3 regions of the Microbacterium luteolum genome follow, and region 1 is predicted to be linked to each of the others. Evidence: riboswitches for the same ligand, from Rfam matches in the RefSeq annotation. Region 1 holds a riboswitch; each other region holds the start of a gene.
What was found. A riboswitch is a leader RNA that binds a small molecule or an ion and turns the genes downstream of it on or off. The one in region 1 is predicted to bind thiamine pyrophosphate.
Positions count from the first base shown of each region.

Region 2: it holds a riboswitch for thiamine pyrophosphate, as region 1 does, so the genes downstream of both, thiM (hydroxyethylthiazole kinase) here and ABD648_RS15030 (ECF transporter S component) in region 1, are expected to answer to the same signal.
Region 3: it holds a riboswitch for thiamine pyrophosphate, as region 1 does, so the genes downstream of both, ABD648_RS11440 (MFS transporter) here and ABD648_RS15030 (ECF transporter S component) in region 1, are expected to answer to the same signal.

Region 1 covers NZ_BAAAUN010000001.1:3,097,669-3,108,204, forward strand. The annotation lists gene ABD648_RS15010 (enoyl-CoA hydratase/isomerase family protein) at 1-694, shown strand, start outside; gene ABD648_RS15015 (ABC transporter ATP-binding protein) at 927-2,654, shown strand; gene ABD648_RS15020 (ABC transporter ATP-binding protein) at 2,651-4,921, shown strand; gene ABD648_RS15025 (D-alanyl-D-alanine carboxypeptidase) at 5,006-6,874, opposite strand; TPP riboswitch at 6,956-7,067, shown strand; gene ABD648_RS15030 (ECF transporter S component) at 7,058-7,708, shown strand; gene ABD648_RS15035 (ABC transporter ATP-binding protein) at 7,711-9,162, shown strand; gene ABD648_RS15040 (energy-coupling factor transporter transmembrane component T family protein) at 9,159-9,938, shown strand; gene ABD648_RS15045 (aminoglycoside 3'-phosphotransferase) at 9,951-10,536, opposite strand, start outside.
Region 2 covers NZ_BAAAUN010000002.1:261,172-271,707, forward strand. The annotation lists gene ABD648_RS20095 (amino acid ABC transporter permease) at 1-65, shown strand, start outside; gene ABD648_RS20100 (amino acid ABC transporter permease) at 62-994, shown strand; gene ABD648_RS20105 (hypothetical protein) at 1,036-1,671, shown strand; gene pheS (phenylalanine--tRNA ligase subunit alpha) at 1,723-2,763, shown strand; gene pheT (phenylalanine--tRNA ligase subunit beta) at 2,763-5,282, shown strand; gene ABD648_RS20120 (ribonuclease FAU-1 family protein) at 5,329-6,051, shown strand; gene ABD648_RS20125 (NAD-dependent epimerase/dehydratase family protein) at 6,112-7,080, shown strand; TPP riboswitch at 7,087-7,180, shown strand; gene thiM (hydroxyethylthiazole kinase) at 7,172-8,020, shown strand; gene ABD648_RS20135 (bifunctional hydroxymethylpyrimidine kinase/phosphomethylpyrimidine kinase) at 8,017-10,167, shown strand; gene argC (N-acetyl-gamma-glutamyl-phosphate reductase) at 10,408-10,536, shown strand, end outside.
Region 3 covers NZ_BAAAUN010000001.1:2,374,044-2,384,579, reverse strand. The annotation lists gene ABD648_RS11455 (HesA/MoeB/ThiF family protein) at 1-45, shown strand, start outside; gene ABD648_RS11450 (MFS transporter) at 33-1,253, shown strand; gene ABD648_RS11445 (class I SAM-dependent methyltransferase) at 1,243-1,911, shown strand; gene ABD648_RS11440 (MFS transporter) at 1,975-3,246, opposite strand; TPP riboswitch at 3,240-3,347, opposite strand; gene ABD648_RS11435 (DUF4188 domain-containing protein) at 3,354-3,884, opposite strand; gene ABD648_RS11430 (MerR family transcriptional regulator) at 3,957-4,574, shown strand; gene ABD648_RS11425 (hypothetical protein) at 4,583-4,819, opposite strand; gene ABD648_RS11420 (DNA cytosine methyltransferase) at 5,094-6,242, shown strand; gene ABD648_RS11415 (Z1 domain-containing protein) at 6,377-9,136, shown strand; gene ABD648_RS11410 (PD-(D/E)XK motif protein) at 9,154-10,104, shown strand; gene ABD648_RS11405 (hypothetical protein) at 10,101-10,536, shown strand, end outside.

The DNA of each region.
Region 1 (10,536 bases):
GGCCGGTCACGCCGCGATCCGCATCGTCACCGAGCGCTCGAAGCTGGCGATGCCCGAGACGCGCATCGGATTCACCCCCGATGTCGGCGGCACCTGGCTGCTCGGGCGTGCGCCCGGCCGCTTAGGCGAGTACTTCGCCCTCACCGGTTCGACGATGGACGGGGCGGATGCCGTGCTCCTCGGATTCGCCGACCACTTCGTCCCCTCGGAGAGACTCGACGCCCTGCGCGAGGCGCTCGCCTACCGCGCCGACCCCACGGGGCCCAGCGAGATCGTGCTGCTGTTCGACGAGACGCCGGACCCGTCGCAGCTCCCCGCATCGCGCACATGGATCGACGAGGCGTTCTCCGCGCCGACGGTCGTCGAGATCGTCGAGCGCCTGCGGAGACAGGGAACGACGGATGCCGCCGCCACGGCCGACCTCCTGGAAGAGCTCGCACCGACCGCGCTCGTCGTCACGCTCGACGCCGTGCGCGAAGCGCGGGGCTTCCCGAACCTGCGTGCGGCGCTGGAAGGCGAGTACCGCCGCGTGCTGTGGTTCGTGAACGAGCATCCGGATCTCGTCGAGGGCATCCGCGCGCAGCTCGTGGACAAGGACCGCGATCCGAAGTGGCAGCCGCCGACGCTGGCCGAGCTGGAACCGGATGCCGGCGCCGGCGCGCGCGACTACGCGCCGGAGCATCCGCTCTTCTGAGTCTCCATCCTCGCGAGGAGACCGTCTCCATCCGCGCGAATACAACTCGAGCGTTGTTCGCCCGTGTTCAGAAATCGCGACCCCGCTCGGAGGCGGTTCGCTGTCAGCGAAGGTCCTCCCAAAGGGGGATACGAATGTCCGCGGTTCGTGGCACTCTGTCTTGTGGCCGGTTGTCGGTCGGCATCCGTCTGCCGAGAAACCTGCCGCTCCATCCTTCCTAGAAAGTCCGCCTGTGCTGGGAAAAATCCTCGTCCGCTATCTGTCTCGCTATAGGTGGCTCCTGCTCGGCGTGCTGGTGTTCCAGCTCGCCAGCGCCGCCGCGACCCTCTACCTCCCGCGCCTGAACGCCGACATCATCGACAAGGGCGTCGCGCAGGGAGACACCGGCTACATCTGGAACACCGGCCTGTTCATGCTCGCCGTCTCGCTGGGCCAGATCATCGCCTCGGTCACCGCCACCTACTTCGCCGCCCGCGCCGCGATGGGCGCCGGTCGCGACATCCGCGCCGACGTGTTCGGCAAGGTCAGCGGCTTCTCCGAGCGCGAGGTCTCCGTGTTCGGCGCCGGCTCCCTCATCACGCGCAACACGAACGACGTGCAGCAGGTACAGATGCTCGCGATGATGGGCGCGACCATGCTCGTCACCGCGCCTCTGCTCGCGATCGGCGGCATCATCTTCGCCGTCCAGACCAACGTCGGCCTCAGCTGGCTCATCGCCGTCTCGGTGCCCGCCCTCCTGATCCTCGCGGCTCTGGTCATCGGGCGCATGGTGCCGCTGTTCCGCAGTTACCAGGGCAAGCTCGACAACGTCAACCGCATCATGCGCGAGCAGCTCACCGGCGTGCGCGTCGTGCGGGCCTTCGTGCGCGAGGGCATCGAGGAGGAGCGCTTCCGCGGCGCCAACACCGACATCATGGTCGTCGGCCGCAAGGTCGGCTCGCTATTCGTGCTGCTGTTCCCGCTGTTCATGCTGATCCTCAACGTCACCGTCGTCTCGGTCATCTGGTTCGGCGGCATCGAGGTCAACAACGGCACGGTGCAGGTCGGCACGCTGTTCGCCTTCATGCAGTACATCGGCCAGATCATGGGCGGCGTCATCATGGCCAGCTTCATGGCGATGATGATCCCGCGCGCCGCGGTCTCGGCCGAGCGCATCGGCGAGGTGCTCGACTCGGAGTCCACCATGGTCCGTCCGGAGAACGGCGTCACCGCCTTCCCCGCACCCGGTGCCGTAGCGTTCGACGACGTCGAGTTCACGTACCCCGGTGCGGACGCCCCGGTGCTCAAGGGCATCAGCTTCGGTGCGCAGCCCGGTGAGACGGTCGCGATCGTCGGATCGACCGGATCGGGCAAGACGACCCTCGTCTCGCTGATCCCGCGTCTCTTCGACGTCTCCGGAGGAGCCGTGCACGTCGGCGGCACGGATGTGCGCGACGCCGATGTCGAAGCGCTCTGGGACAGCATCGGCCTCGTGCCGCAGCGTCCGTTCCTCTTCACCGGCACCGTCGCCTCGAACCTGCGCTACGGGCGCGAGGAGGCGACAGACGAAGAGCTCTGGCACGCGCTCGAGATCGCGCAGGGCCGCGACTTCGTCGAGGAGATGCCCGACGGACTCGAGTCGCGCATCGCACAGGGCGGCACGAACGTGTCCGGCGGACAGCGCCAGCGGCTCGCGATCGCCCGCGCGATCGTGCACCAGCCGAAGGTCCTCGTCTTCGACGACTCGTTCTCGGCTCTCGATCTGACGACCGACGCGAGGTTGAGGCAGGCGCTCTGGCGGGAGCTGCCGCACGTCACGAAGATCGTGGTCGCGCAGCGCGTCTCCTCGATCACGGATGCCGACCGCATCGTCGTCCTCGAAGGCGGCACCATGGTCGGCGTCGGAACGCACGAGGAACTGCTCGAGACGAGCGAGACCTATCGAGAGATCGTCGAATCGCAGCTGGGGGTGGACGCATGAGCGAGCAGCAGAACGACACTTCGACAAGATCAGGGACCCAGGCTCGCAGAGGCCGCGGCAAGGCGGCTGCCGCCGTCGCCGAGGTCGGACTGACCGAGGAAGAGAAGTACGAGGCCGAGCTCGCCGAGCAGGCGCGCCAGAACTCGGGCGACTGGGACAGCGTCGCACCGGGCAAGGCCGACAACTTCGGCGCGAGCTTCACGCGCATGATCGGGCTCCTCAAGCCCTCGGCCATCTGGTTCGTCTTCGTGTCGATCCTCGGCGCGATCGGCGTCGTCCTCACGGTCGCCGCACCCAAGGTGCTCGGCGAGGCGACGAACCTCGTCTACAAGGGGTTCATCTCCATCCAGCTCGGGCAGCCCAACGGCGACTTCCCCGGGTTCCCGGCCGGCACGTCGCAGGACGTCGTCGTCGAAGCGCTGCGCAGCGCGGGTCAGGACGACTTCGCCAACCAGGTCGGAGCGCTCGGCGACTTCACGGTCGGCCAGGGCGTCGACTTCGAGGCGCTGCGGTGGATCATCGCCGCTGTCCTCGCGATCTACGTCGCGGCGGCATTCCTGACCTGGATCCAGGGCTACGTCATCAACGTGATCATGGTCCGCACCATGTGGCGCCTCCGGGAATCGGTCGAGGCGAAGATCAACCGTCTGCCGCTGTCGTACTTCGACAAGGTGCAGCGCGGTGAGCTGATCTCTCGCGTCACGAACGACATCGACAACATCACGCAGACGATGCAGCAGTCGCTCTCCGGAGCCCTGACGTCGGTGCTGACCGTGGTCGGCGTGCTCGTCATGATGTTCTCGATCTCCTGGCAGCTGGCGCTCGTCGCCCTCATCACGCTGCCGTTGATGGCCGTGATCTTCGGCGTCATCGGTCCGCGTTCGCAGAAGGCCTTCGGCTCCCAGTGGCGCAAGGTCGGACGACTGAACGCCCGCGTCGAGGAGGCCTTCTCGGGGCACGCCCTCGTCAAGGTGTTCGGGCGCGAGAACGATGCGCTGGAGAAGTTCAAGGACGAGAACGAGGAGCTGTTCCAGGCGAGCTTCAAGGCGCAGTTCCTCTCCGGCATCATCATGCCGGCGATGATGTTCGTCGGCAGCCTCAGCTACGTGGGCATCGCGGTGCTCGGAGGTCTGATGGTCGCGAACGGTCAGCTCCGTCTCGGCGACGTGCAGGCCTTCATCCAGTACTCGCAGCAGTTCACGCAGCCGCTGTCCGAACTGGGCGGCATGGCCGCAGTCGTGCAGTCCGGCACCGCGTCGGCCGAGCGCGTCTTCCAGCTGCTGGACGCCGACGAGCAGGAGGCGGACGACGCGGATGCTCCCGAGCTCGTCGACGGCAAGGGCGTCATCGAGTTCGAGAACGTCGCGTTCTCCTACACGCCGGAGCGCCCGCTCATCCAGGACCTGTCCTTCCGCGTGGAGCCGGGGCAGACCGTCGCGATCGTCGGACCGACCGGCGCGGGCAAGACCACGCTGGTCAACCTGATCATGCGGTTCTACGAGCTCAGCGGCGGCCGGATCATGCTCGACGGTCAGGACATCGCCGAGATCACCCGCGACGACCTGCGCTCCCGCACCGGCATGGTGCTGCAGGACCCGTGGCTGTTCGCCGGCAGCATCCGAGAGAACATCCGCTACGGTCGCTCCACCGCGACCGACGACGAGGTTCTCGAGGCCGCGAAGGCGACGTACGTCGACCGGTTCGTGCACGCCCTCCCCGAGGGATACGACACGGTCCTCGACGAGGATGCGTCGAACGTCTCGGCGGGTGAGCGCCAGCTCATCACCATCGCCCGGGCATTCGTCGCGCAGCCGTCGATCCTCATCCTCGATGAGGCGACGTCAGCTGTCGACACCCGCACCGAGCTGCTGCTGCAGCACGCGATGGCCGCTCTCCGACAGGGACGCACGTCGTTCGTGATCGCGCACCGCCTTTCGACCATCCGCGACGCCGATCTCATCCTCGTGATGGAGCACGGTGACATCGTGGAGAAGGGCACGCACGACGAGCTCATCACGGCTCAGGGCGCCTACTGGCGGCTGTACCAGTCGCAGTTCGAGCAGGCGGCGACCGACATCGACGCCGAAGACGCCCTCACCGGGACGACCCCGGTCGTCGTCACGGGCGACGCCGACGACAGCGCTCAGGCTGAGGCGGATGACGCCGAGTCCGGTGCGTCGGTCGGAGCGCAGTCGCCGACCGCGGAGGCCGCGGCCGCTCAGCGTCTGATGGAGGACGGTGCCGACGGCTCCGGTCGCCGAGCCTGACCACCCGCACAGCACGACGCCCCATCCCGATCTTCCGGGGTGGGGCGTCGTGCTGTGACAAGCAGGTCAGGACGGGAGGGCCGCTCAGGGCTTGTCCGAGTGGATGCCGAGCAGTTGGAGCGGGTGCGTCAGCCGCCACCAGGGACTCGGTCCCTCGATGTCCTCCGCGAGCACGAGCGGCGTCGTGACGGAGTCGACGGGGCCCGATGTGGTCAGTGTTCCCACGGTGCCGTTGTCCTCGCGCTCGTCGCCCAGGTCGAATTCCGCGGTCGCTGTCGAGAGCGCCCCGTTCCAGAGCACGACGTGGGCGTCATCGTCGGTGACGACCTCGACCTTCTCGCCCCAGAGCGTGGTCACCTCTCCGACGACCGTGCCCTTCTCGACCGCCGGTGCCTGAGTCTGCAGCGCGGCCTCGGTCTCGGCGAAGAGCGCGCGCGTCGCGGCGAGGCGCTGCTCGTCGTCGGCTTGATTCAGCACCGCGGCGTACAGATGCACGGTGGTGTCGCCGATCGCCAGCTCCTTCGCCGTCAGCAGGTTCCAACCGACCAGCGATCCGGTCTTGATGCCCACGACACCGGGGTCGACGAGCATCCCGTTCGTGTTGATCACCGTGCCGGCACCCGGCAGGTCGACCGACGGCGTGCCGACGATCTCCGCGAAGACGGGGTTCTTCATCGCCCACTCGCCGAGCTTGAGCAGGGCATCAGGGGTCGCCACATTGCCCTCGTCGAAACCCGAGGGCGTGACCACGGTGATGCCGCCGAGCCCGCGCTCACGCAACCACACGGCCGCGGCATTCGCGAACTGCTCGTCCGATCCCCAGATCTCGGAGGCGAGGCGGTCGATGTAGTTGTTCGCGGAGCCCATCAGCGTGCCCTGCAGCATCTGATACTCGGTCAGCACGCCGTCGACCGGCACATCCAGGGCCGACTGATCCGAGCTGCGGTACTCCCAGTACTCGTCCTCGTCGTCGCTGTCGAAGGAGAACTCCGGACCCTGCTCGCCCACGGCGAGCGGCATCCGATCCAGCACCATCAGACTGGTGACGACCTTCGTGATGCTCGCGATGCTCGCAGCATCGGGAGTGGAAGCGGCGGAGCTCACACCGGCGACGCCGACGGCCGCGCTGCCCTGCGCCGGCCAGGTGAGAGTCGCTGCCGGGGCCGGGATGGTGTCGAACTCGATCGCCTGCACCGTGGGAGGAACCTCGTGCAGCGGCCAGAGCAGCGTCGTTCCCGCATATGCGGCAATCAGCCCGGCGAGGACTCCCAGCGGCACCAGCAGTCCCGGACGCGCGATGGCAGGCCGCAGGTTGGCGTCCCGCAGCAGCCCGTCCGCCTGCTCGTCCTCGGCGTCCTCGTCGAGCGTCGCCACGGTCGTGTGCTGCGCGACGGCGGAGCTGTCGACCCAGGTCAGGGCCGTGGCGGTGGCAGCCTCATCGGCCCACTGCGCGGGAGGCTCCGGCACTGTCGCGGTCTCGGCAGGGAGCGTCGTCGTCGGCGCATCGACGCGCGGCTTGAAGAGGGGCGGTTCCGCAACAGCGACAGCGCTGTCGGCCGCGACGGTCTCGGCGGGTGCGGTTTCGGTGAGTGCGACGGTCTCGGCGGCCGTGACCTCGGCGGCCGCGACGGTCTCGGCGGGTGCGGTTTCGGTGGGTGCGACCTCGGCGGCGGCCTCGGTGGAGCTGGTCCGCGGACGCGACGCATCCGCGGTGAACAGGGCATCGACCGCGACGGCAGAGGCCGCAAGGGGCGAGGTGTGCGTCGACGACGGCGGCGGAGCGTCCCCGGCGAACAGGGCGTCGGTCGCGAAGGCCGAGGCCTGGTCCGGCGTGCGCGTGGCGGCATCCGTCCCGAACGGGAACGCGGCGCGATCGGCGTCGGGGGATGCGTCCGTGGGGACGCCATCGCCCAGGACGCCCGTCGCCTCGTCGGCGGGATCAGAAGGGGTCACTCGTTTACGGTACCTAATCCCGGCGGCGATCGCGGCGGAGCGCCCCCGAGGAAACAGAGTGTCGGGACGCGGTAGGATCGTCAGCACAACCACGGGAGTCCGGCGAGCCGGGCTGAGAGGGAGCGAATCGCGCTTCGACCGTCGAACCTGATCTGGGTCATGCCAGCGCAGGGAGGAGTTCAGATGAGTACGTCCACGTCCACATCCGCGTCCACGAAGACGCAGGGTCAGACACCCGCCGCAGGCCTCTACCGCTGGCGCGTCGTCGACATCGTCGTGGCCGCCGTCCTCGGCGTCGCGATCGGCCTGGTCTTCTGGGGCTGGAACACGATCGGCTACGCCTGGTTCGGTGCGGCTGACGCCCTGACACCGGGCCTCGGCGGCATCGCCGTCGGCATCTGGCTGCTCGGCGGAGTCGTCGGCGGACTCGTGATCCGCAAGCCCGGTGCCGCCCTGGTCGTCGAGCTCGTCGCCGCGATCGTCTCGATGCTGATCGGCAATGTCTGGGGCATCTCCACCGTCCTCTCCGGACTCGTCCAGGGGCTCGGCGCGGAGATCATCTTCGCCCTGTTCTTCTACCGTCGCTTCGGTATCGTCGTCGCCGCGCTCGCCGGCATGGGTGCGGCCGCCGCCGCATGGGTGTTCGAGCTCTTCTACGGCAGCTCGCCGAACATCCTGAAGTCGTTCGAGTTCAACACGATCTACCTGGTCAGCGTCGTCGTATCGGGAGCGATCCTCGCGGGTGTGCTCGGCTGGCTCCTCGTGCGCGCTCTGGCGGTGACCGGTGCCTTGAGCCGCTTCGCCGTCGGGCGAGAGCACGTGCGCGAGGTCTGAGCGTGAGTGTCGCCGCCCCGGCCCGCGTGCAGGCCGCGGGCTGGGGGTGGCGCTATGCCGGTCGTAAGCGTCCGGCGGTCACCGACGTGAGCTTCACGATCGAGTCGGGCGAGCGCGTGCTCCTCCTCGGTGCCTCGGGTGCCGGGAAGTCCACGCTGCTCGCCGGACTCGCCGGCGTGCTCGGAGATGCCGACGAAGGCGAGCGCAACGGTTCCCTGCTCATCGACGGGGCCGCTCCCGAATCGCGGCGCGGACAGGTCGGCCTGGTGCTCCAGGATCCGGACGCCGGAATCGTGCTGTCCAAAGTGGGCGACGACATCGCCTTCGGCTGCGAGAACCTCGGTGTCGCGGCATCCGAGATCCCCGGCCGGGTCGCCGAGGCGATGGATGCCGTGGGCCTCGATGTTCCGCTCCACCGCGCGACGAAGGCGCTGTCGGGCGGGCAGAAGCAGCGGCTCGTGCTGGCCGGCGTGCTGGCCATGCGCCCCGGACTCCTCCTGCTCGATGAACCCACCGCGAACCTCGACCCCGAGGGGGTGCACGAGGTGCGGGCGAGCGTCGAGCGCGCTGTCGCCACGACCGGCGCGACGCTGATCGTGGTCGAGCACCGCACCCCTGTCTGGGTCGACCTGATGTCACGGGTGATCGTGCTCGCAGCCGACGGGGGCCTGCTCGCGGACGGCCCGCCGCATCAGGTGTTCGCCGATCACGGAGCCGCGCTCGCCGACGCCGGAGTGTGGGTGCCCGACCGCGGCATCGACCTTCCCGTGCTGCAGCACGTGACGACATCCGACGCGCTCTCGGCATCCGGGCTCGCGGTCGCCAGGGAACCCGGCGTGGTGGTGCAGGCAGGGCTCGAGCTCCATGTTCCGCGCGCGAACGCGACCGTGATCACCGGACCGAACGGCGCGGGCAAGTCGACGCTCGCGCTCACCCTCGCCGGTCTCATCCCCGAGCACGACGGCGAGGTGCGCGCCGCTCCCGAACTCGCCGGGCGACGCGGGGTCCGTCCCATCCGCTGGACCTCGCGCGAGCTGCTCACCCGCATCGGCATGGTGTTCCAGGAGCCCGAGCATCAGTTCCTCGCGCAGACCCTGCGCGACGAGCTCGCCGTCGGACCACGTGCGCTCGGGTGGACGCAGACGCGGACGGATGCCGTCGTCGACGAACTCCTGGAGCGGCTCGGCCTCGCGCCTCTCGCGCTGGCCAATCCGTTCTCGCTCTCGGGCGGGCAGAAGAGGCGCCTCTCGGTGGCGACCGTGCTCGCGGGGGCGCCCGAGGTGATCGTGCTCGACGAGCCGACCTTCGGGCAGGACCGCCGCGGGTGGATCTCCCTGGTCGCCCTGCTGCAGGAGGAGATCGCGCGCGGCCGCTCGATCGTCGCGGTCACCCACGACGATGCGGTGATCCGGCACCTCGGCGGACACCGGATCGAGCTGGGAGCCGTGTCGTGACCACGACCGAGACTGCCAGGACGGCGTGGCTCGACGGCGTCAACCCGGTGACCAAGCTGCTGCTCGCTGTGCTGCTCTCCGTGCCGCTGTTCGCGTCGATCGACGTGACGAGCGCGCTGGTCGCGATCGGCCTGCAGCTCCTGTGCCTTCCGCTGACCGGGCTGCGTCTCGCGACCGTGCTGAAGCGGCTGCTGCCGATCATGATCTTCGCTCCGATCGCCGGCATCAGCATGCTGCTCTACGCCGAGCCGGCCGGTCGCGTTTACTGGACCTTCGGCTTCGCGACCATCAGCGAGGGCTCGATCGTCCTCGCGATCGCGGTCAGTCTGCGCGTGATCGCCCTCGGGCTCCCGACGATCCTGCTGTTCGGCGGGACGGATCCGACGGAGCTCGCTGATGCGCTCTCGCAGGTCGCGAAGCTGCCGAGCCGTTTCGTGCTCGGCATCCTCGCCGGCACGCGGATGCTCGGACTCTTCCTCGACGACTGGCGGACCATGGGTCTCGCCCGCAGGGCGCGCGGCGTCGGCGACAGCGGCGCCCTGCGACGGTTCTTCTCGATGGCCTTCGTGCTGCTCGTGTTCGCCGTGCGTCGCGGCTCGAAGCTCGCGCTGGCGATGGAGGCTCGGGGCTTCGGCTCCGGCATCCCCCGCACCTGGTCACGGCCGTCCCGCCTCCATCCGCGGGATGCGATCGCCGTGCTCGGCGGCCTCGCGATCATGGCGCTCGCGCTCGCCGCCGCCGTGATCCTCGGCACCTTCCGCTTCGTCTGGAGCTGAGCGGAGCCGACGTCAGGTCGCGTTCCAGAGATCCCGGTAGTAGGCGAGGCGCTCACGGTCGGGTTCGATGCCGTAGGCCTCGATGAGCGCGTCCTCCAAGCCGGTGCCGTAGTTCCATTCGGTGCTCATCGATGCGACCGCGATGTCCGCCCAGCGGTCGGCGGTCCCGAGCAGCGCGAGATCGACGTGGGCGATCCAGCGCCCGTCGTCGCCGACGAGAGTGTTCGGGCAGCAGGCGTCGCCGTGGCTGACGACGAGGCGATCGACGGGCGGAGCGGTACGCAGCTCATCCGGCACCTCGATGCCCCGGCGCTCGGCGTTCGCGATGCGGGAGGCGATGCTCCACTCCCAGGGGCACTCGTCGACAGGGAGGGCGTCGTGCATCGCCCGCAGGGCCTCGCCGACAGCGCGCACGGCGATCGCGGGCTCGGCCACCCACCGCGGGTCCACGGCGCTGAGGCCGTCGATCGCCGCGGTCACCAGCCACTCGTGCGTGTCGTCCTGGCCCTGCTCGAGCACGGTCGGCACGGCGATCCAGCGGGAGGCCCAGGCCATCCGCTCGGCCTCGTCCTGCAGACTGAACTCGAGGTTGCGCGGA
Region 2 (10,536 bases), on a different contig from region 1:
CCCTGGTGATGCTGCTCAGCTGGCTTCAGCGCTATCTCGAGAACAAGTGGAGGATCGCGCGATGACTTCCGTCCTGTACGACGTCCCCGGGCCCAAGGCGATCCTGCGGAACCGCCTCATCGGCGTGGGCACCGTCTTGGTCGTGCTCGCCCTGCTCGCCTTCATCGGATACCGCTTCTACGAGAGCGGGCAGTTCGACGCCTCGCGTTGGTACGTCTTCACGTTCAGCGCCGTCTGGACTCAGATCTTCGGGGCGCTCGGTCGCACCCTCGCCGCGTTCGGCCTCGCTGCGATCCTCGCTCTGGCGCTCGGCTTCATCCTCGCGATCGGCCGGCTCTCCGACCGTGCGTGGATCCGCGTTCCCGTCACCGTCATCACCGAGTTCTTCCGCGCCGTGCCGGTGCTCGTGTTCATGATGCTGCTGTACTACGGCCTGCCCGTGATCGGCGTCAAGATGGAGCCGTACTGGGCTGTCGTGCTCGCGCTGATGGTCTACAACGGCTCCGTGCTCGCCGAGGTGCTCCGCGCCGGCGTGGAATCACTGCCCCGCGGCCAGGGGGAGGCCGGGTACGCGATCGGACTCCGCAAGAGCGGGGTCATGCGCCTGATCCTCATGCCGCAGGCCATCAGGGCGATGCTTCCGGTCATCGTCGCTCAGCTCGTCGTCACGCTCAAGGACACCGCGCTCGGGTTCATCATCACGTATCCCGAGCTCCTGTACTTCGCGAAGCAGCTCACGTCGCAGCAGGGTCGCCCTGTGCTGCAGTCGGCCTTCGTCATCGGTGGCATCTACATCATCATGTGCCTCATCCTCTCGGGCATCGCGAAGTGGCTGGAGATCCGCACTCGTCGGTCGCCGCGGCTGCAGGGCGGCACTCCGGTGGGCGGCGGCGACGATCCGCGTCTCCACGGCGGCGGCACCGACACCGAGCTCATCGCGATGCAGGGCGGGGCGGGTAAGTTCAACCTCGGCAGCAGTACCGGCGGCGTCTGACCTCCACGCCGCTGCCGGAAACTTCTGGCAGGCTTGTCGTCGTGCACGTCGAACCGGTCCCGACCCATCCTCCAGCGACGAGCCGGACGCTCGCGGAATGGCTGGATCCGGAACTGGCCGCGCGATACGGCGTCGAGTCCCGCACACGGTTGCGTGAGATCGCCGATGCGCGCGCGATGCGCCGCGGCATGTGGGGCGCCTTCCTGTCGCTCGGCGCATCGACCACGATCGTCGGACTCGGCATTCTCGCCCTGGGTGTGACGCCGTCCGCTTCTGTGCCGTGGGCGATCGCCGGCGTCATCGTCGCGGCTGTCGCCGCGCTGTTCCTCCGGCGCGAGCGTGGCTGGATCCCGAGACCGGGAAAGTCCTACACGACTCGTGGTGCGGGGGATCTGCGTGGCGGCGTCATCGCCGCACTGAGCCTTTTCGTCGTCTTCAACGTCTTCCTCATCCCCGCGATGATGTCGAGCGCCGACCCGGTGCCGCTCCTCGTGCTCGACGGCGGCTGTGCCCTGCTGCTCGTCTCCGGCTTCGTCGTTCCAGCGGCGATCCTCGGTCGGGGGCGGGAGGCGCTGCGGCGTCAGGTGCACCGAGATCCTCGGATCGCGGCGGCGCTCGAGGCCGAGCGTCTCACCTGGAACGCCGGTGTCGCTGTGACGATGTTCGGTCCGCTCTGACCCCGATACGGGTGAGAGACCGCGGCGCGGCCCCCGGTAGACTCGACTCTCGTGTCTGAGTCTCCTGAAATCACCCCGGAAGCGGTCGAAGCAGCCGTCGCGGCGGCCCTGACGGCGATCGCCGCGGCCGCCGATACGGCCGAGCTGAAGGCCGCCCGCGCCGCTCACGTCGCGGAAGGGTCGCCGCTCGCGGTCCTCAACGCGTCGATGCGCCAGGTCGCCCCCGAGAACAAGGCCGCATTCGGCAAGCTCGTCGGCCAGGGCCGCGGTCAGGTGACGCAGGCACTCGCCGCCAAGGAGTCCGAGCTCGCGGCCGCCGAGGTCGCCGCGCGTCTCGAGGCGGAGCGGATCGACATCACCGCCGTTCCGTCGCGCACGCGCGTCGGTGCGCGGCATCCGCTCACGCTCCTCCAGGATCAGGTGTCCGACATCTTCGTCGGCATGGGGTGGGAGATCGCGGAGGGACCCGAGCTCGAGCACGAGTGGTTCAACTTCGACGCGCTGAACTTCGACGTGGACCACCCCGCCCGCCAGGAACAGGACACGTTCTACGTCGACCCGACCTCGCGTCACCTCGTCATGCGCACGCACACGAGCCCGGTGCAGGTGCGCTCGATGCTCGACCGCGAGCTGCCGATCTACGTGCTGTGCCCCGGCCGCGTCTACCGCACCGACGAGTTCGACGCGACGCACCTTCCCGTGTTCACGCAGTTCGAGGGCCTCGTGATCGACAAGGGCATCACGATGGCGCATCTGAAGGGCACACTCGATCACTTCGCGAAGCAGCTCTTCGGGCCCGAGGCCAAGATGCGCTTCCGCACGAACTACTTCCCCTTCACCGAGCCCTCCGCCGAGCTCGACCTGTGGCATCCGACCTTCAAGGGCGGCGCGCGCTGGATCGAGTGGGGCGGCTGCGGCATGGTCAACCCGAACGTGCTCCGCGCGGCCGGGATCGATCCCGAGGTGTACAGCGGCTTCGCGTTCGGCATGGGCATCGAGCGAGGACTGATGTTCCGCAGCGATGTGCAGGACATGCGCGACATGGCCGAGGGCGATGTCCGTTTCAGCGAGCAGTACGGGATGGTGGTGTGATGCGCGTCCCGCTTTCGTGGTTGCGTGAGTACGTCGATCTGGCAGCGGATGCCACGCCGGAGGATGTCCTCGAGGCCCTGGTGACCGTCGGATTCGAAGAGGAGGACGTGCACCGCTTCGAGATCTCCGGTCCCGTCGTCGTCGGGCAGGTCGTCTCGCTCGAGGCCGAACCGCAGTCGAACGGCAAGACGATCAACTGGTGCCAGGTCGACGTGGGCGAGGCGAACGGCGGCGTCCGCGGCATCGTCTGCGGTGCGCACAACTTCGTCGCGGGTGACAAGGTCGTCGTGACGCTCCCCGGCGCCGTGCTGCCCGGTCCGTTCCCGATCGCGGCGCGCAAGACCTACGGGCACGTGTCCGACGGCATGATCGCCTCGGCGCGCGAGCTGGGCCTCGGTGACGAGCACAACGGCATCCTGGTGCTCTCGGACCTCGGCATCGACGCGCCCGTCGGCACCGACGCGATCGCGCTGCTCGGGCTCGATGACGTCGCCGTCGAGATCAACGTGACGCCCGACCGCGGCTACGCGTTCTCGCTGCGCGGCGTGGCCCGCGAGTACTCGCACGCGACCGGCGCGGACTTCCGCGACCCGGCCGAGCGCGACTTCGCCGAGCTCCAGCCCGGCGCCGGACACACGGCTATCGTCGATGACCAGGCGCCGGTGCGCGGGCGCGTCGGTGCGAGCGAGTTCGTCACGCGCGTCGTGCGCGGTGTCGATCCCTCGCGCCCGACGCCGCCGTGGATGATCGCGCGACTCAGCCTCGCCGGCATGCGCTCGCTCGGAGTGCTGATCGACATCACCAACTACGTGATGCTCGAACTCGGCCAGCCGCTGCACGGCTACGACCTCGACAAGCTCGCCGGTGGCATCACGGTCCGCCGCGCGACGCCGGGGGAGAAGATGAAGACCCTCGACGGCGTTGAGCGCGCCCTCCACGTCGAAGACCTCCTCATCACAGACGACTCCGGTCCGATCGGCCTCGCCGGCGTCATGGGCGGCGGCACGACCGAGATGAGCGAGACCACGAGCAACGTGCTCATCGAGGCGGCGATCTTCGACCCGACGACCATCGCTCGATCGGCCCGCCGGCACAAGCTGCCCAGCGAGGCGTCCAAGCGCTTCGAGCGCGGCGTCGATCCGCTCGTGCCGTTCGTCGCGGCGCGACGGGCTGCCGACCTCATGGTCGAGCTCGCCGGCGGCACGCTCACGGAAGAGGGCGGCGCGCTGTTCGCCGAGGTCTTCGTCTCGGAGATCGAGCTTCCCGCCGGATTCGTGCAGGGGCTCATCGGCGTCGACTACACCGATGCCGAGATCACCGGCGCCCTGACGACGATCGGCGCGGAGGTGTCCCCTTCGACCGGCTCAGGCACCCAGGGAGGCTGGACCGTCATCCCGCCGACCTGGCGCCCCGACCTCACCGACAAGTGGACGCTCGCCGAGGAGGTCGCCCGTATCCACGGCCTCGACCGCATCCCCTCGGTGCTGCCGACGCCGCCTTCGGGGCGAGGCCTCACCGCGCATCAGCAGGGTCGCCGTCGTGTCGCCGACGCGCTGGCGGCCGCCGGTCTCGTCGAGACGCCGGCGTTCCCCTTCACGACGGAGGCGCAGAACGACCTGCACGGCTCGGCATCCGGACAGCACCTGCCCAGCATCCGCCTGGCGAATCCGCTCGACGGTCAGTCGCCGTTCCTGCGCCGGTCGCTCATCCCCGGCCTGCTGCAGACCGCGCACCGCAACATCGCGCGCGGCCTGACCGACATCGCGATCTTCGAGACCGGTGTCGTGTTCCTCCCGGAGCCCGGCGTCGAGTACGGCACGGACGACGTGCCGCCGCTCGGTGCTCGTCCCTCCGACGAGAAGCTCGCGGAGTTGAACGCCTCGATCCCGCCGCAGCACCGGCATGTTGCAGCCCTCCTGACCGGCAACGTCTCGCCGCGTCAGCCCGGGCGGGCCGCCGAGCCGGCCGGACTCGCCGAGGCGCTGGACGCCGTGCGCGTGATCGCCGCCGCCGCCGGCGTGGAGATCGATGTCGTCCAGGCCGAGCGCGCCGCTCTGCACCCCGGTCGCACCGGTTCTCTCCGCATCGCCGACGAGACCGTCGGCTACGTGGGCGAGCTGCACCCCGCTGTGGCGGAGGACGCCGACCTGCCGGGGCGCGCGACGGTGCTCGAGCTCGACCTCGATCGCATCCTCTCCCTTGCGGGCGGACGCATCGTCGCCGAGTCGCTCTCGACGTTCACGGCGGCGACGCAGGACGTCTCGCTCACCGTCCCCGCGAATGTCGCGGCAGGCGACCTGCGCGCGGCTCTGGTCGAGGGTGCCGGCGCCCTGCTCGAATCGGTGCGACTCGTCGACGACTATCGCGGCGAGGGCGTACCCGGCGGATCGAAGAGCCTGACGTTCGCGCTGCGCTTCCGCGCCGATGATCGCACGCTCACTGCGGCGGAGGCCACCGAGGCCAAGCTCGCGGGTGTGGCGGTCGCGGCCGAGCGCTTCGGCGCCGCGCTGCGCGACTGAGCGCGGGTTCCGCCGGACAGCGGCGGCGCCGGAGTACCGTGGCGGGATGAGCATCCTCCCCCAGGGCACTCCGGCTGCCGCCCCTGACGATGCGCGACCTCTCGGGGAAGGCCCGTTCCTTCCGCCGGGTGCGCAGATCGACTGGCATTACCGCAAGCCGGGCTGGCAGCCGGGGGAGCCGTCGACCATCTCTCCGATGCGCGTGGTGCGCGACGACGAGAACGGACTGGTCGCCTGGCTCGCACCCGGCACGCTGCAGGAGTCGCAGGGTGCTCCGGACGGGCAGCGCGTGCGCACGGTGCCCCTCGCGCGCCGCTGGCTGGAGGAGCGCACCCGCATCGTCGAGGAGTGGTGGGGCAACGGCGTGCTGCGCATCGCGCCCGCCGGCCTGCCGTGGTCGGTCTGGCTGTTCTGGAGCGAGACGACAGGACCGGAGTGGACGTTCGCGGGGTGGTACGTGAACCTCGAGAACGCGCATCTGCGCACCGACCACGACACGTACTCGTCGGATCACATCCTCGACGTGGAGATCGACCCCGACGGCGTGATCCACCTCAAGGACGAGGACGAACTGGCGGCGGCGATCGAACAGGGGCGGCTCAGCCCCGAGCAGGCCGCGCAGATCGAACGCCACGCGGACGCGGCGATCGCCTCGTTCGAGGCGGCGGACTGGCCCTTCGACGCCGAGTGGCTCGGTTGGCGGCCGGATCCCTCGTGGACGATCCCGGAGCTCGCCGGACTCGGGGAGCTGCGCCGCCGAGTGACATGACCTCCCTGCTCTGAGCGGAGAGACCTTCCCTCCGGAGCGGGATGCTGGTGACATGGACCCATGACGGACGTGCTGATCCTGGGTGGGACGGGCTGGCTCTCGGGGCGGATCGCCCGACGATGGCTGGATGCCGGGGCGGCGGTCACCTGCCTCGCGCGCGGTGAGCGGGCCGCGCCCGATGGTGCGGAGCTCGTACAGGGTGATCGCGATGACCCGGAGGTCTACACCCGGCTCACCGTGCGGGACTGGGATCACGTGGTCGACATCTCCTCGAAGGCCGCGCATGTCGCCGGCGCCGTCGACGCGCTCGGCGATCGCGCCGCACGCTGGACGTACGTCTCGTCGATGTCGGTCTACGCCGACGACGAGACGGTCGGGGCGGACGAGTCCGCGCCCCGGCATCCGCCCGCCCGGCCGGGCGACGAGTACGAGTACGGCGCGCAGAAGGCCGCGGCGGAAGATGCCGTCGGGACATTGGGCGAGCGTGCGCTCGTCGTGCGGCCGGGACTCATCGTCGGCGCCGGCGACCCGAGCGACCGGTTCGGATACTGGGCGGCCGCGTTCACGAGAGCAGGCGATGAACCGGTGCTGCTGCCTGCGGTCGATGGCCGCGCGGTGCAGGTGATCGACGTCGACGACCTCGCCGCGTACGTGGTCGCCGCGACCGGGAGCGGTTCCGTCAACACGATCGGCGACGCGAACCCGCTCGGTTACGTGCTGGAGTCCGTGCGCGCGGCATCCGGACACACGGGAGATACCGTGATCGCCACCGAGGAGTGGCTGCTCGCGCAGAGCGTCGAGTACTGGATGGGGGAGCGCTCTCTGCCGCTCTGGCTCCCGGCGGAGGCGACCGGGTTCATGACTCGTTCGAACGCGAGGTTCCACGCGACCGGTGGCACGCTCCGCCCGCTCGCCGAGACCATCGCGGATGTGGTCGCCGACGAGCGGACTCGCGGGATCGACCGCATCCGCCGCGCCGGGCTCACCAGGACGGAGGAGCGCGCGCTGCTGGCCGAGCTCGGTCGCTAGACTTCGAGCAGTGACACGGGGTGCCGCATCCGCGGCTGAGAACAGACCCGTCGAACCTGATCTAGTTCGTACTAGCGAAGGGATGTCGCCCATGAGCGATCGTCTGCGTCCGGAATCCACCATCGACCTCGCGGCTTCGGCCGGGACGCTGCTGGGGGTGCTGCGCGAGGCTCCGCCGTTGACGCACTGCATCACCAACGCCGTCGTCACCGGCTTCACGGCGAACGTGCTGCTCGCCGTGGGGGCGGCACCGGCCATGGTCGACATCGTCGGAGAGTCCGGGATGTTCGCCGGGGTCGCCTCCGGCCTGCTGATCAACCTCGGCACCCCGACGCCCGAGCAGCGTGCGGCGAGTGTCGAGGCGGTCGCCGGGGCCTCGGCAGCAGGCACACCCTGGGTGCTCGACCCGGTCGCCATCGGCGCGCTGCCCGTGCGCACCGCCCTCGCGCAGGAGCTCGTCGCACAGCGTCCCACCGCGATCCGCGGCAACGCCTCGGAGATCCTCGCGCTCGCGGGCCTCAGCGCGGGCGGCCGCGGCGTGGATGCGACGGACAGCACGGATGCCGCAGCCGATGCGGCTCTGTCGCTCGCGGCGCGTTTCGGGAGTGTGGTCGCCGTCTCCGGTCCTGTCGATCTGATCACCGACGGGCAGCGCGTGCTGCGCATCGCGAACGGCGATGAGCTGCTCACCCGCGTCACGGGCGGAGGCTGCGCGCTCGGCGCGGTGATGGCCGCGTTCCTCGGAGCGGCCAGGCGTGCGGGTGTCGACGCGTTCACCGCCGTCGCCTCGGCCAGCCTCGTCTACACGATCGCGGCGGAGCAGGCCGCGCTCCGGTCGACGGGGCCGGGCAGCTTCGCCGTCGCCCTGCTCGATGCCCTCTCCGCGGTGAGCGCGGCCGATCTCGCCGCCGGCGCCCGTGTCGAGAGCGGCGCGCTGTGAACGCCGATCTCTCGCTCTATCTCGTCACGGACCCCGCGCTCTGCGGCGCACGCGGTGTCGTCGAGACGGTGCGTCAGGCGGTCGACGGAGGCGTGCGCATCGTGCAGCTGCGTGACAAGGCCGCGACCGACGCCGAGATCGTCGACCAGCTGGTCGATCTCTCCCACGCGATAGACGGTCGTGCTCTGCTCGTCGTGAACGATCGTCTGGACGCCGCGATCGCGGCCCGGGAACGCGGGGCGCGGGTGGACGGCGTGCATCTCGGACAGGGGGATGCCTCGGTGCTCCGCGCCCGTGAGGCTCTCGGCCCCGATGCGGTCATCGGGCTGACGGCGAACAGCCCGGCGCACCTCGAGGCCGTGCTCGCGCTGCCGCCCGGCACCGTCGACCACCTCGGCGTCGGGGTCATCCGTCCCACGCTCACGAAACCGGACCACCCGCCGGCTCTGGGCATCGAGGGCTTCCGGGCGTTCGCCGCCGCGAGTCCGCTGCCGTGCGTGGCGATCGGCGGCGTCGGCATCGACGACACCGAGGCTCTGCGTGAGGCGGGCGCGGCCGGCCTGGCTGTGGTGTCGGCGTTGTGCGCGGCCGACGACCCGCGTCGGGAGGCGGCGCAGTTCCGGCGACGCTGGCACGCCGGCGCCGCCCCGCGCATCCTCAGCATCGCCGGCAGTGATCCGTCGGGAGGGGCGGGGATACAGGCCGACCTCAAGTCGATCGCCGCCAACGGCGGCTACGGCATGGCCGTGATCACCGCCCTGACCGCGCAGAACACCGAGGGCGTCCGCGGCGTGCACGTGCCGCCGACCGACTTCCTGCAGGCGCAGCTGGAGGCGGTGTCGGATGACATCACGCTCGACGCGGTGAAGATCGGGATGCTGGCCGACGCCGAGGTCATCCGCACGGTGGTTGCCTGGCTCGACGTCGTGCGGCCGCCCGTCGTCGTGCTCGACCCGGTCATGGTCGCGACCTCGGGAGACCGCCTGCTCGATCCGGAGGCGGAGGGGGAGCTGCGACGACTTCTCCGTCACGCAGACCTCATCACGCCGAACCTCGCCGAGCTCGCCGTGCTGGCCGGCCGGGTCCCGACCGATTGGCCGGACGCGCTCGCCGCAGCCGAGGAACTGTCAGCCGACGTCGGAGCGATGGTACTCGTCAAGGGCGGGCACCTGCCGGGGGACGAGGCCCCGGACGCGCTGATCGACGCGCCGCGAGGGCGGCGACAGGAGTTCGCCGGCGCCCGCATCACCACGCGGAACACCCACGGCACGGGCTGCTCCCTGTCGTCCGCGCTCGCCACCCGGCTCGCGAAGGGAGAGGACGCGCCGACGGCCGTGGCCGGTGCGCGCGCCTGGCTCCGCGAGTCGCTGCGCGAAGGCGAGGCGTTGCGCGTCGGGCGAGGGCAGGGCCCGATCAGCCACTTCGCCGGCCTCTGGGCGCGCGGAGGACTGGACACTCGCCCGACAGCCGCAGTGGTCGAGGCGGACTGGTGGCGGCAGATCTCCGCGACCCGTACGGCGATCGACGAGCTGCCGTTCATCCGCGCGCTCGCGGACGGGACGCTGGCTCGGGAGCCCTTCCTGTTCTATCTCGCGCAGGACGCGCTGTATCTGCGCGACTATGCCCGCGTCCTGGCTGAGGCCGCCCGCCTGGCGTCCACCTCCGAGGAGCAGGCGTTCTGGGCGAACTCCGCGCACGGCTCCATCGTCGGAGAGCTCGAACTGCACGCCGCGTGGCTGACGCCCTCGCAGGGCGTGGGCGCGGCGACGTTCTCGGCGAGGCCGGCCCCCGCGACCACGGCCTACCTCGACCATCTGCGCTCGGTCGCGTTCGGCGGCGACTATGAAGAGCTCATCGCCGCTGTCCTCCCGTGCTTCTGGTTGTACACGGACCTCGGTCGGCGCCTCCACGCGGGAGAGTTCGGCGCGTACGCGCGCGACCCGCGGCATCCGTACGCCTCCTGGCTCGCGACGTACGCCGACGCCGCGTTCGAAGAGGCGACACGTCGGGCGATCGAGTTCGTCGCGACCGCGGCGGCGGCAGCGGAGCCCGAGAAGAGGGGACGGATGCTGCGAGCCTTCGAGGTGTCGAGCGCACACGAGCTGGCCTTCTTCGCCGCGCCGCTGGAGGGTCATCCGGTCGTGTGACGGCGTGGATTTGCGGATGCCGCGCTGCCCGCGCTACTGTCGCGACATGTCTTCGGCCGTCCTCGCTTCGATCACGCTCGTTCCGAGCGTCATCGTCGTGCTCCGACGCCGCGGCGGCCGCCGACTCTAGGCGACCCCGGATCCTGCCTGCGCACGCGCGGCGGTCGAGTGCCGGTGTCGCCGCTCCGGCCCCGCCCATGGTCCCCGATTCCTCGAGGGCCCGACCGTTAAGGTAGAAGCATGACGTATACCGTCGCCGTCTCCGGCGCATCCGGCTACGCAGGCGGCGAGATTCTGCGCCTCCTGGCCGATCATCCCGACATCGAGATCCGCACCGTGACGGCTCATTCGAACGCCGGCCAGCCCCTC
Region 3 (10,536 bases), 720 kb from region 1:
ATTCCGATCGAGAAACGGGCCGAGTGCCCGGCATGCGGCGGATGACTGTCACGGCGAGAACGGTGCACCGCGCTGCTCTCATCGGCACCGGGGTGGATGCAGTAGGAACCGGGGCATTCGTCAGCGCCGCGGCCATCTTCTTCGCGACCCAGGGCGGCGTGAGCCCGGTATCCGTCGGGATCGGCCTCACCCTTTCCGCGGTGACCGGCGCGCTCGCTTCAGTTCCCGTCGCCCACCTCGCCGATCGGCTCGGACCGCTGCGCGTCTTCACCATCTCCTACGGGATGCGTGCCGCCGGAATGCTCGGGTGGATTCTCGTGAGCGGCGACACTGCATTCCTTGTGTACTCCGCAGTCTTCGGTGCCGTCGACCGCTCTGCGGCCTCGCTCACTCGCAGCATCATCGCTGCACCCCTCCAGAACGACGAGGCTGTCCGCCTCTTCGGTCGGATGGCGTTGCCTGCCAACGTGGGATATGCGTTCGGTGCAGGATTCAGCGGTCTCACGATGTTTCTCGGCTGGCCGCTCGCCCTCGTCCTCGTCGTGAACTCAGCGTCTTTCGTCGCTGTCATCGTCGTCTACCGTTCTGCTCTGCGCAGCCGAGACGTATCGGACGCGCGCGTGCGACCATCTGCATTGGCATCCTGGAGCTCGATCAAGATGGCGTTCGGTTCACCGAGACGACTGAACATCACGTGGGAGAACTTCGTGTTCTCCTTCCACCGAACGCTCCTCAATGTCTACCTTCCCTTGCTGGTCGTCACTCATTGGGAAGACTTCGCCTGGGTGGTCCCGGTCGCCTTCATCGTGAACGCCGCCGTTGTCGCGCTCATTCAAGAGAAGGTCAATATCTGGGTGACGGTCGGCGCTCGCCACGCCATCGCATGGGCGACATCCGGAATCATCCTCGGCACCTCCGTGCTGCTCTTGTCCACAACACTGCCGATGACGGCGAACGCGATGGGGATGATCGCACTGGTCGCTCTCATCCTGTTTCAGATTCTCGCTGAGATCCTCCACTCAGCTGCCCTGGCCGTCTACATGGTGAAACTGAGCCGACGTGACGCGCTCACCACCGACATGAGCGCGATGAATCTCGGCGGACAACTGCAGAATGTCGTGGGGCCCTCGATATTCGGTGCCATAGTCGGCCCCAGCGCATGGGGTCTCGGTGTCGCGGTCGGCTGCGGCATCGTCATCGCCGGACTGCGCGCGTCCAGGGTCAGCCGCCGAGGGTGGTTCGATGATGACTGATTCGCACGCACGTGACCGTTGGGACTGGGAGTACACCATCCACAACGGGCCCCCGCGCCCCTCCTTGCCGATTGTCGACAGAGTGCTCGAAATCGCTCACCCTGGGGAACGAATTCTCTATGTGGGCATCGGAGATGGCCGGAACTTTCTGCCACTTATTGCCGCCGGCCTCGATGTCGTTGGTTGCGAGTTGTCGAGGGTTGCCATGGATCGACTCACAGCAGAGCATCCGGGGGTGGCGAACCGCGCCTTCCTCGGAAGTTTCGAGGATGTTTTCTCGGACCAAGAGCATTTCGATGGCGTCGTGATCTCGCGGGTCCTGGTACATGGTGACCTCGGCAGGACCGCGGCTCAACTGAATCGAGTTCGAGACATGCTGCGTGCCGGCGGCTTCGTCGCTACTCAATGGACCGCCGCCGGCACCGACCCGTGGCCCGGGTGGACCCGGGCTGCCCTCGATGAACGAGCGAACGTGCATCTCACCTACGCAGACGACCGAGTGCACAAGGTCTATCTGTCCTTCGCGGGGTGCGTTGAACTGCTCGAGAGCGCAGATTATGAGATCGAAAGAGGGCCTATCGCGGTCGACTTACCGCGAACAGCGGTGCCAGGTGGCATCGTTCGAGACTGGATCACCATCGCCAGATCGAAGAGGTGACGTGCCAGATGCCGACCGCTCCCGGAGCCTTGCGCGCTCTCGCGGCCCCATCCCAAGCGCCCTTCACTCCAACGGCGCAGCGCGGTCGGGTTCGGGGCCGAGGAGCGCGCCGATGATGAGCAGCGAAGACGCCGCGGCGAGCACGACGGCCACCGCAGTGCCCGCGCCGAGCGTGCTCTGCAATCCGGGCAGCCAGAACGGGTAGAGCGCCGGGATCACCATGGAGAGCGAGTAGCCGACCCCGTATCCGCTCGATCGCACGGAAACGGGAAAGCGCTCGGCGAGATAGGCGCCGACCGGGCCGTAGGCCGACACGGTGACGAGCTGCACAACGGTGACGGCCAGCACAGCGCCAGCGCCTTGCGAGGACATCGCCCACATGAGGGCCAGCGGAGCGGCGATGATCGCGAGGCCTCCGAAGGCGACGAAGAAGCGGCGCCGTCCGATCCGCTGCGAGATTGCACCGCTGGCGATCATCGCCGCAGCCGAGACGAGGGTGGCGACCAGCATGATGAGCGGCACGGTGGTCGGGCCGATCTGGGGTGCTTTGCTCAACAGGCCGGTGAGCACGGGGATCGCCATCTGCGTGAACAGCCAGAGGCCGGTCATCAGCGTGAACACCTGCCAGAGCTGGCGGCGGAACGGTCCGACCAGAATGTCGGCCAGAGGTCGGGTGCGGTGGGGGACGCTCGTCGAGACCGGGGAGTCGTGGACCCCGACGGAGTAGTAGCCGAGCATCGCCACCGCGAGCAGGGCGCCGGCGATGAACGGCATCCGCCATCCCCACATCGCGTAGTCGTCGGCTCCGAGCACCTGCAGGAGCGTCAGAGTGAGCGCGGCGATGAATGAGTTCGCGAGGGGGGACATGGCCATGATGCCGCCGCTGAGCAGGCCGCGCTGGCGTGGGGCAGACCATTCCATGGCGAGCGGGATCGCCGCGGAGTATTCGCCGCCGAGAAAGATGCCGCCGACGAAACGGAGGGCGACGAACGCCCAGAGGGTTGCTTCACCACCGACGTCGTGGTTCGGGATCAGGGCGATCAAGAGCGTTGTGATCGCGATGCCGGCGATCGCGATCTTGGTGGTGCTCGTGCGGCCGTAGCGGTCGGCGAGGCTTCCGAAGATGGCGGCTCCGAGCGGGCGTCCGAACAGGGTGGCGACGAAGATCAGGCCAGTCTGAGCCGGGTCGGGACCGAGCACGACCGCGGCCGCCGGGGCGAGCGCGATCACCGGCAGGAAGATATCGACCTGGTCGACGAAGTTGCCGAGCAATCCGCCGCGAACGGCCTTTCGTGCTCGGGAGGACGTCTCGGGTTCGGTGAAGAGGCGCGACATATGACTCGAATTCCTACGGCGGCATGACCCGCATCAGGTGTGAGGGTCGGCGCTGCGTCAGCGCCCTCTCAGCCCCTGCCGGGACTCCCCTGTGGTTGGAAGGAAGTCTAGGGGAGGCGCGGTTCGCTCAAGATCTCCGGGGACTGCGCCTGGCCAGGCACCGTCCGCCCCTCCGCGAACCGCGCCTGCGCCCGGTCGTGCCGCTTGCCGACCTCGACCATCTCCGTCGCCTTCGGCAGCCCCATCGGTTTCGTCGACACGTACACGCTCTCGGCGCGGTCGACGAGGAAGGTCTCGTGCCAGATGCCGACCGCTCCCGGAGCCTTGCGCGCCATCTTGTTGAAGCGGGTCCAGGCGGGTCGGTGCTCCTGCGACGGGCTGGACGCGTAGGCGTAGAGCTTGTCGACCGACGACCAGTACTGCACGACGTAGGGTCCGCCGGATCCGAACAGCAGTTGGTATCCGAGCATGCCCGAGTCGGGGTCGGTGGAGAGTTCGCGCAGCATCGGCGGCATGGCGAAGAAGGTCGGCAGCCACAGGTCGGGTCGCCACCAGCGGTTGATCTGCATCCCGATGTGGAACACGACGAGCTCGCCCTCGTGGCGGTGGGTCATGCGGCCCGTGATGACTTTCGACATGATGACTCCTCCTGATTGGATAGCTTCACTATCTATAATGGATAGCGCTACTATCGAAGTCAAGAGGTGGCCATGAGAATTTCCGAACTGTCAGCCCAGACGGGCGTGACCGTGCCGACGATCAAGTACTACCTGCGCGAGGGGCTGCTGCCCGAGGGAGAGCGCACTGCGCCGACCCAGGCCGCCTACGGCGAGAAGCATGTGGAGCGGCTGCGGGTGATCCGCGCGCTGCTCGATGCGGGGGTGAGCATCGCCGAGACGCGGCGGGTTCTGGCGGCGCTGGATGATCCGCCGGAGAGTCCGCACCTGCTGCTGGGTGCCGCGCATGGGGCGATCACTCCGCCGGTGGATGAAGCGCTGGATCTGACGGAGGCCGAGCGGCTCGTCGAAGGACTCGGATGGAAGCCGGGGATGTGCGATCCAGCGGTGCTGAGCGCGGTTGCGCGTGCGCTGCAGGGGCTGGACAACGCGGGGTTCGTCGTGCCGGATGCCGCGATGGCGGAGTACCTCGCGAGCATGCGGCGGATCGCGGATGCCGAGATCGCGGGGGTGCCGGAGGAGTCTGCGGAGGCAGCGGTGCGGTATGTGGTGTTGGGGTCGGTGTTGGTGGAGCCGTTGTTGTTGGCGTTGCGGCGGGTGGCGCAGCAGGTTAGCTCGGGGGAGCGATTTGCGAAAGAGCCTGACTTGTAGGTATCGGCCTAGAGCGGGCCGAAGGCTTCCTCCAGCACTCTTTTGAACGCTCGAGCAGCATTGAGATCGAAATGCATGCTCTGCGTCGGGCTGTCCCCCGGAGCGGGGCCGCCCTCTTTGTAGTTGTAGAGATAAACGAGCAGCGATCCATCCGTGTCGTGGACCAGTTGCACGTACGCATCCACTTCTGACTGTGGTGGTTTGACTTCGCGGTCGCCTTGGATGAGCTTCAGGATCCGGGCCATCCCTCGAACCTAGCGGTGGGTACGGCTCCGGCCTAGGTCGGGGGTGAGACGAGTGCCGGATGACCGGCAACTTGCAATCAGACACGTCCGGTGCTCACCACGAGGTGCCTTGAGGTAACCGGTAGCGCGCCTGCGGCGGCCATGTCAGAGGCTCGAACTAATCTGCGAATGCGAGCGTTGGAGGCTGTCGCGCTGCTGGCGCCGCGGTTTCGCGGTAGGCTGCTGAAAGCACATCAGATTCAGAGGAGCAATTTTGTCCGAGCATCAGTTCCGCATGGGCGAACTGTTCAGTGGGCCCGGCGGGATGGCGATGGGCGCGCGCCGGGCGGCCGATGCCGTTGCCGGGGTCGACCTTCGACACGCGTGGGCGAACGACTACGACCTCGATACGTGCCGTACTTATCACCACAACATTCTTGTCCCTGAATACGGGCAGCGGGCCGTGGTTGTTGAGTCGTCTGACGCCTTGCCGCTTGGTGGCGGTGGTGTCGTTCATCAGAACGTTCACGATCTGGACATCGAGGCCCTCAGCCCTATTGACGGATTCGCATTCGGATTCCCCTGCAACGACTACAGCTTGGTCGGCGAGTGGAAAGGGTTAAACGGCGAATACGGTCCCCTGTACACATACGGCGTGAAGGTGCTGGCCACGAAGCGACCGAAATGGTTCGTGGCGGAAAATGTATCCGGCCTCCGAGGAGCTAACGAGGGAGAAGCGTTCAAACAGATCCTCGAGCACCTGCAGGAGCCCGCCGAGGGGCTGCGTTATCGTCTCGTGCCCCACCTCTACTCCTTCGACGAGTACGACGTCCCTCAACGGCGGCAGAGGATCGTCATCGTCGGAATCCGTGATGACCTCGACACCATCTTCCGGGTCCCATCCCCGGAGATCTACGCCGACCGTGATGTATCCGTCATGACGGCTCTGACAGCACCTCGTATTGAGGTTGGCGCTCCTAACCATGAGTACGCGAGGCAATCGCAGGATGTTATCGATCGCTTGAGCTATCTGCTGCCAGGCGAGAATGCGTTCTCTCCTCGGGCACTTGAGATCATGCCCAAGCGTTTGCAGATCAAGACGCGGACGACGATCAGTACCACTTACAAGCGACTCGAAGCCTCCAAGCCGGCATACACGGTGACCGGTGGTGGTGGGGGCGGTTCGCACATGTATCACTGGTCGCAGAATCGCGCTCTTACCAATCGTGAACGAGCGCGACTTCAGTCCTTCCCGGACAGCTTCGTGTTCCACGGCTTGAAGGACAGCGTCCGGAAGCAGGTCGGGATGGCAGTCCCGGTCAAGGGTGCGGAAGCGATCTTCACAGCACTCTTCAAATCCTTCGCGGACATCGACTACCCGGCGATCGAAGCAAACGTTGACGTGAACAAGATGCTGGCATCACGCCGTAGCAGAGCTGCATGAGTCTCTGGGCTGTAGTGGTCCTCCGGCGACGAGGAATTCAAGAGCGGATGTTGGCCGGCGGACCATAAGCTCGAGGGGAACGAGCGTTTCGGATAGGTCTCGTGATGTCAGAGCTTTCCGGTAGAAAAGGAGCCATGGGTGCTCGCTCGGAGCCTCGTGAACGTCAGGGGGACGTCGTGGTCGGATTTGGGTTTACGCAGCTGAAGACGATGTTCGAGGCGTTGCAGGCAGATCAGGCAGGACGCGATCCCGAGACGCGGGATGCCGAGCTCCTCGCCACCTTCGCGACGATGAATCCGGGTTTTCCCGACGAGTATCGCGCCTACCTCGCTGCGGAGCGTGAGCGGATTGAAGAGCTCGCAGTCAACAACAATCTGATCGGAGACTCCAGCCGCGCCGCGTGGTACAGCGGGCCCAAGACTTCAAAGGGCATATGGCCGACTTATCGCGCCAAGCTCGAGTCGCGCTTGCCTTCAGACGCGATCGGTGGGGTCGATGACTCTACCTCCCAGATTCTGTCGCAGAGCGCGAACCCGCTCAAACGAGGGGATAAGCGCAAAGGCCTCGTCGTTGGCTACGTTCAGTCGGGGAAGACTGCGAACTACGCGGGTCTGGTCGCAAAAGCAGTCGACGCCGGCTACCGAATCGTCATCGTTCTTGCGGGCATGCACTCGAACCTCCGAGCGCAGACACAAGCTCGTCTCGATGGAGATCTGAGGCTTCGAGAGCTCAAGGACGGCGGGGTGGCGTGGTACCCGCTCACCGATGTCAACTCCGATATCGCGCCAATCAATCCGGTCAGCCCGGTGGGCAATCAGGCCAACGCCATCGTCATGGTCGTGAAGAAGAACGAGAAGCGTCTGGCCAACGTTCTCAACTATCTACAGAGCATTTCGAAGAGCGATCCGCAGATTCTCCTTTCTCGCGCAGTGCTCATCATCGACGACGAATCGGATCAGGCGACCCCCAACACCAAGGGTGCGAAGAACCTCGTCTCGACGATCAATCAGCGCATTCGCGATATCTGGGCCGAAGTCAAGACCGGGACATACGTCGCCTACACCGCGACTCCGTTCGCGAATATCTTCACCGACCCGAACGATGAGAACGATCTGTACCCGGATGATTTCGCGGTGGTACTACCTCGCCCCATCGGATACATGGGTGCCGATACGTACTTCGACACGTCTAGCCTCGATGACGAAGAGGGCATCGCCTCCGATGCTCTAGCTCGCACGATCTCCGACGACGAAGCTGCAGTTCTCGCACCCTCGGGGCGGGACCTCAGTGACTACGACCCTCAGATCACTTCTGCTCTCGCCGAGGCGATTAGGTGGTTCCTCCTCGCGACCGCAATTCGACGCCTACGGACAGGCAAGGAGGAGCACTCTTCGATGCTCCTCCACACGTCGCATCGTGTAGAAGCGCACGCCCGTCTTCGTGACGCTGTTGTCGACTTCCTGAAAGATGTCGCGCTCGAGGGGGACCGTCGCCACGACAGTTTCGAATCGACCTTCCACGCCGAGATCGATCGTGCCGCGGAGCTTCGCGGCGAGGAGAGCGTTCCCAGTTGGTCAGATGTCTGGTCTGTCGTCGAGGACTTGATCTCGAACGTCCAGGTGCGCGTCGACAATGGGACTTCAGACAACCGGGTGTCCTACCCTGACGATGAGCCCCAGACCGTGATCGCGATCGGCGGTGGGACGCTCTCACGTGGCCTCACCCTCGAAGGGCTCGTCGTTTCCTTCTTCCTGCGCACATCGAATGCGTACGACACCTTGCTGCAGATGGGACGGTGGTTCGGTTTTCGGCCGCGGTACCGCGATCTTGCTCGTGTGTGGGCGGCGTCTGGAATGCTCGACGACTACGCTCATCTCGCCCTTGTGGAACGTGAACTTCGCGAAGACATCGCGGTGATGATCAGTGAAGGCATGACCCCTCGAGATATCGCAGTCCCGGTCAGAGCCCACAAAGGCAGGCTTCAGATCACGGGCGCCGGGAAGATGGACTTCGTCGACCTCGTGCACACCGGCCTTGGAGGGAACCGTAGGCAGACGATCTACCTTGACAGCTCGACGGAGGGCATCGAACGCACCCAGGGCGCAGCCCGACGGATCGTGGAGAATGCGATCGGCACGCGGGCCAGTATCGATTCGCTTGGCGGTGCTGCTGGCCAACCAGCTGCGCACCTTTTCGAAGGGCTCTCGCACGCCAACCTCATTGAATTTCTTGAGCGGTATGGCGTGTTCCCAGTCGATGTCGCCTTGCAGCCGGTGGCTATCAGGAGGTGGACCGGTGAGCACGGCGATGGTAAATCCTGGGACCTTCTCCTCATCTCTGGCCCGGCCAGCAACAACGCGACTTTTGAATACGCCGAGGGCGTCCGGGTGAACGTCGTGAGCCGTGCGCCGCTGAAGGATTGGGACCAGAGTCGTTTCGAGGATGCGATCAGGGCTGGCGCGAGCGTCGTGAACATCCGGGCACTAATGTCGAGCGCAGATTCGACGGCAGACCTCGCGATTCTCGATCGGAACGGGCTTCTCGACGATGCAACCCGTGCGGCATATAAAGAGCTGAAGAAGAGCGACGTCCAGGCGGTCAAGAGCTTCAGACGCGGATCTCGACCCGACAACGGGCTCGTGATCCTATACGCCATCGGAAAAGATTCAGAGCCAGCCACGGTCTCCACCACGACGCGTCGATCGATGGAAGCCCCGGATCATCCGATCGGAATCGCAGTGGTGTTTCCGCCTGCCGAGTTCGAGCGCGACGGAGATCACTACGCGGTCACACTCAAGTCGATCTTCGACCCCGGCGACGAGGAGATCGAGGATGGCGAGAGTGAGATCGTCGATGACGAAGCGGACTTTGCGGCGCAGGACACCGGGCTATGAGCCGCGGATCCTCGAGGGTGGAAGCTGCGCTGGCCGCGTTGCTTCAGGAGAGTCCCACGCTCGGATCAAACAAGGCTCGCCGTCTAGGCCCCGATTGGAACATGCGCGAGGCGTTCCTGGTGCTCGATTACGCGGACCAGTTGTCGTTCGTTGTGGACCGCCCCGAGGGCCTTCCACACATCGAGCCGAGGCTGGGAGACTTGCTACCTGTCAGCTGGATCGCGCCGTCTGAAGACAGCCTGCGCGAACGTATCAAGATCGACTGTCCTGATCCTGCGCTCCGGACGACATTTCTCTCACTCATCGGTGAGGTGCTTGACCGCGTCGAGGTTACGCACAGCTCCGTGTACCTCGAAGTCTCGAAGGTGGTGAATGACTGGCGTCGCGCACTTCAGGCGGCGCGGTCATCAGTGAGCCGTAGCGGAGTGATCGGACTCTTCGGCGAACTCACCGTCCTCCGCGACCTCGTCGCCCAGCGGGGGGTGGGTGCTCACGCTCTCTGGCGCGGGCCCGCCGGGCACCGGCACGACTTCGCGCAGGTGAATGCGCTTGAAGTGAAAACCTATAGCGGGACGGGCAGTCCGAGCGTGACCATCCACGGCGCATTTCAGCTCGATCCGCCCCACGGACACGACCTGCATCTCATCTCGTTTCGCGTCGAGGAGTCTGTAGATGGAGAGACGATCGCGGACATCGTCAACGCACTTGGGGCTGACGGCGTCGACATCGATGCCCTACGCGGACGAACTGACGACCACGAACCCCTGGATGTCGACGAGACGCTCCGATTGGTTATCGTCGAGCGCCGACTGCACAAGGTCGACGATGAGTTCCCCGGGATCCGCGCCTCCCGACTTGACACGATGTCATTGAAGGGTGTCGCCAGGCTTACCTACCAATTGCTTCTCGACGCCTGCCCGCGTCCGCTTGACGACGTCGAGTACTCGCGTCTTCTGGAGACACTGTGAGTTCCACGCTAACGATCGAACGGCTTTCCTGGTTCTCGAAGCAGTTCAAGGCCGGGGATATGGATGGCACCGGAGGCGATCGGCTGCTTGGGCGTACAGACTTGTCTCCGCTGGAGGTGCTGATTCGAGAGACAGCGCAGAACAGCTGGGACGCACGTACTGGCGAGAGGGCTCCCCGATACGGCGTCGACCTTCGGCGCGTTGACTTCCGTCTCAGGGCCGATATTGATCGACTCTTCGACGCAGGACGGCGCGTGACCGGAAAACACCGCGTGCCCAAAGTGGAGAACATTCACATTCTCGAGGTGTTCGATCGAGGCACTGTTGGACTCGACGGTCCAACAGATCTCTCGCCGACACGTAGCGGAGAGCCATGCAATTTCCAGGACCTCATCCTCAAAGTCGGTGTACCACGGGATGATGGGAAAGGCG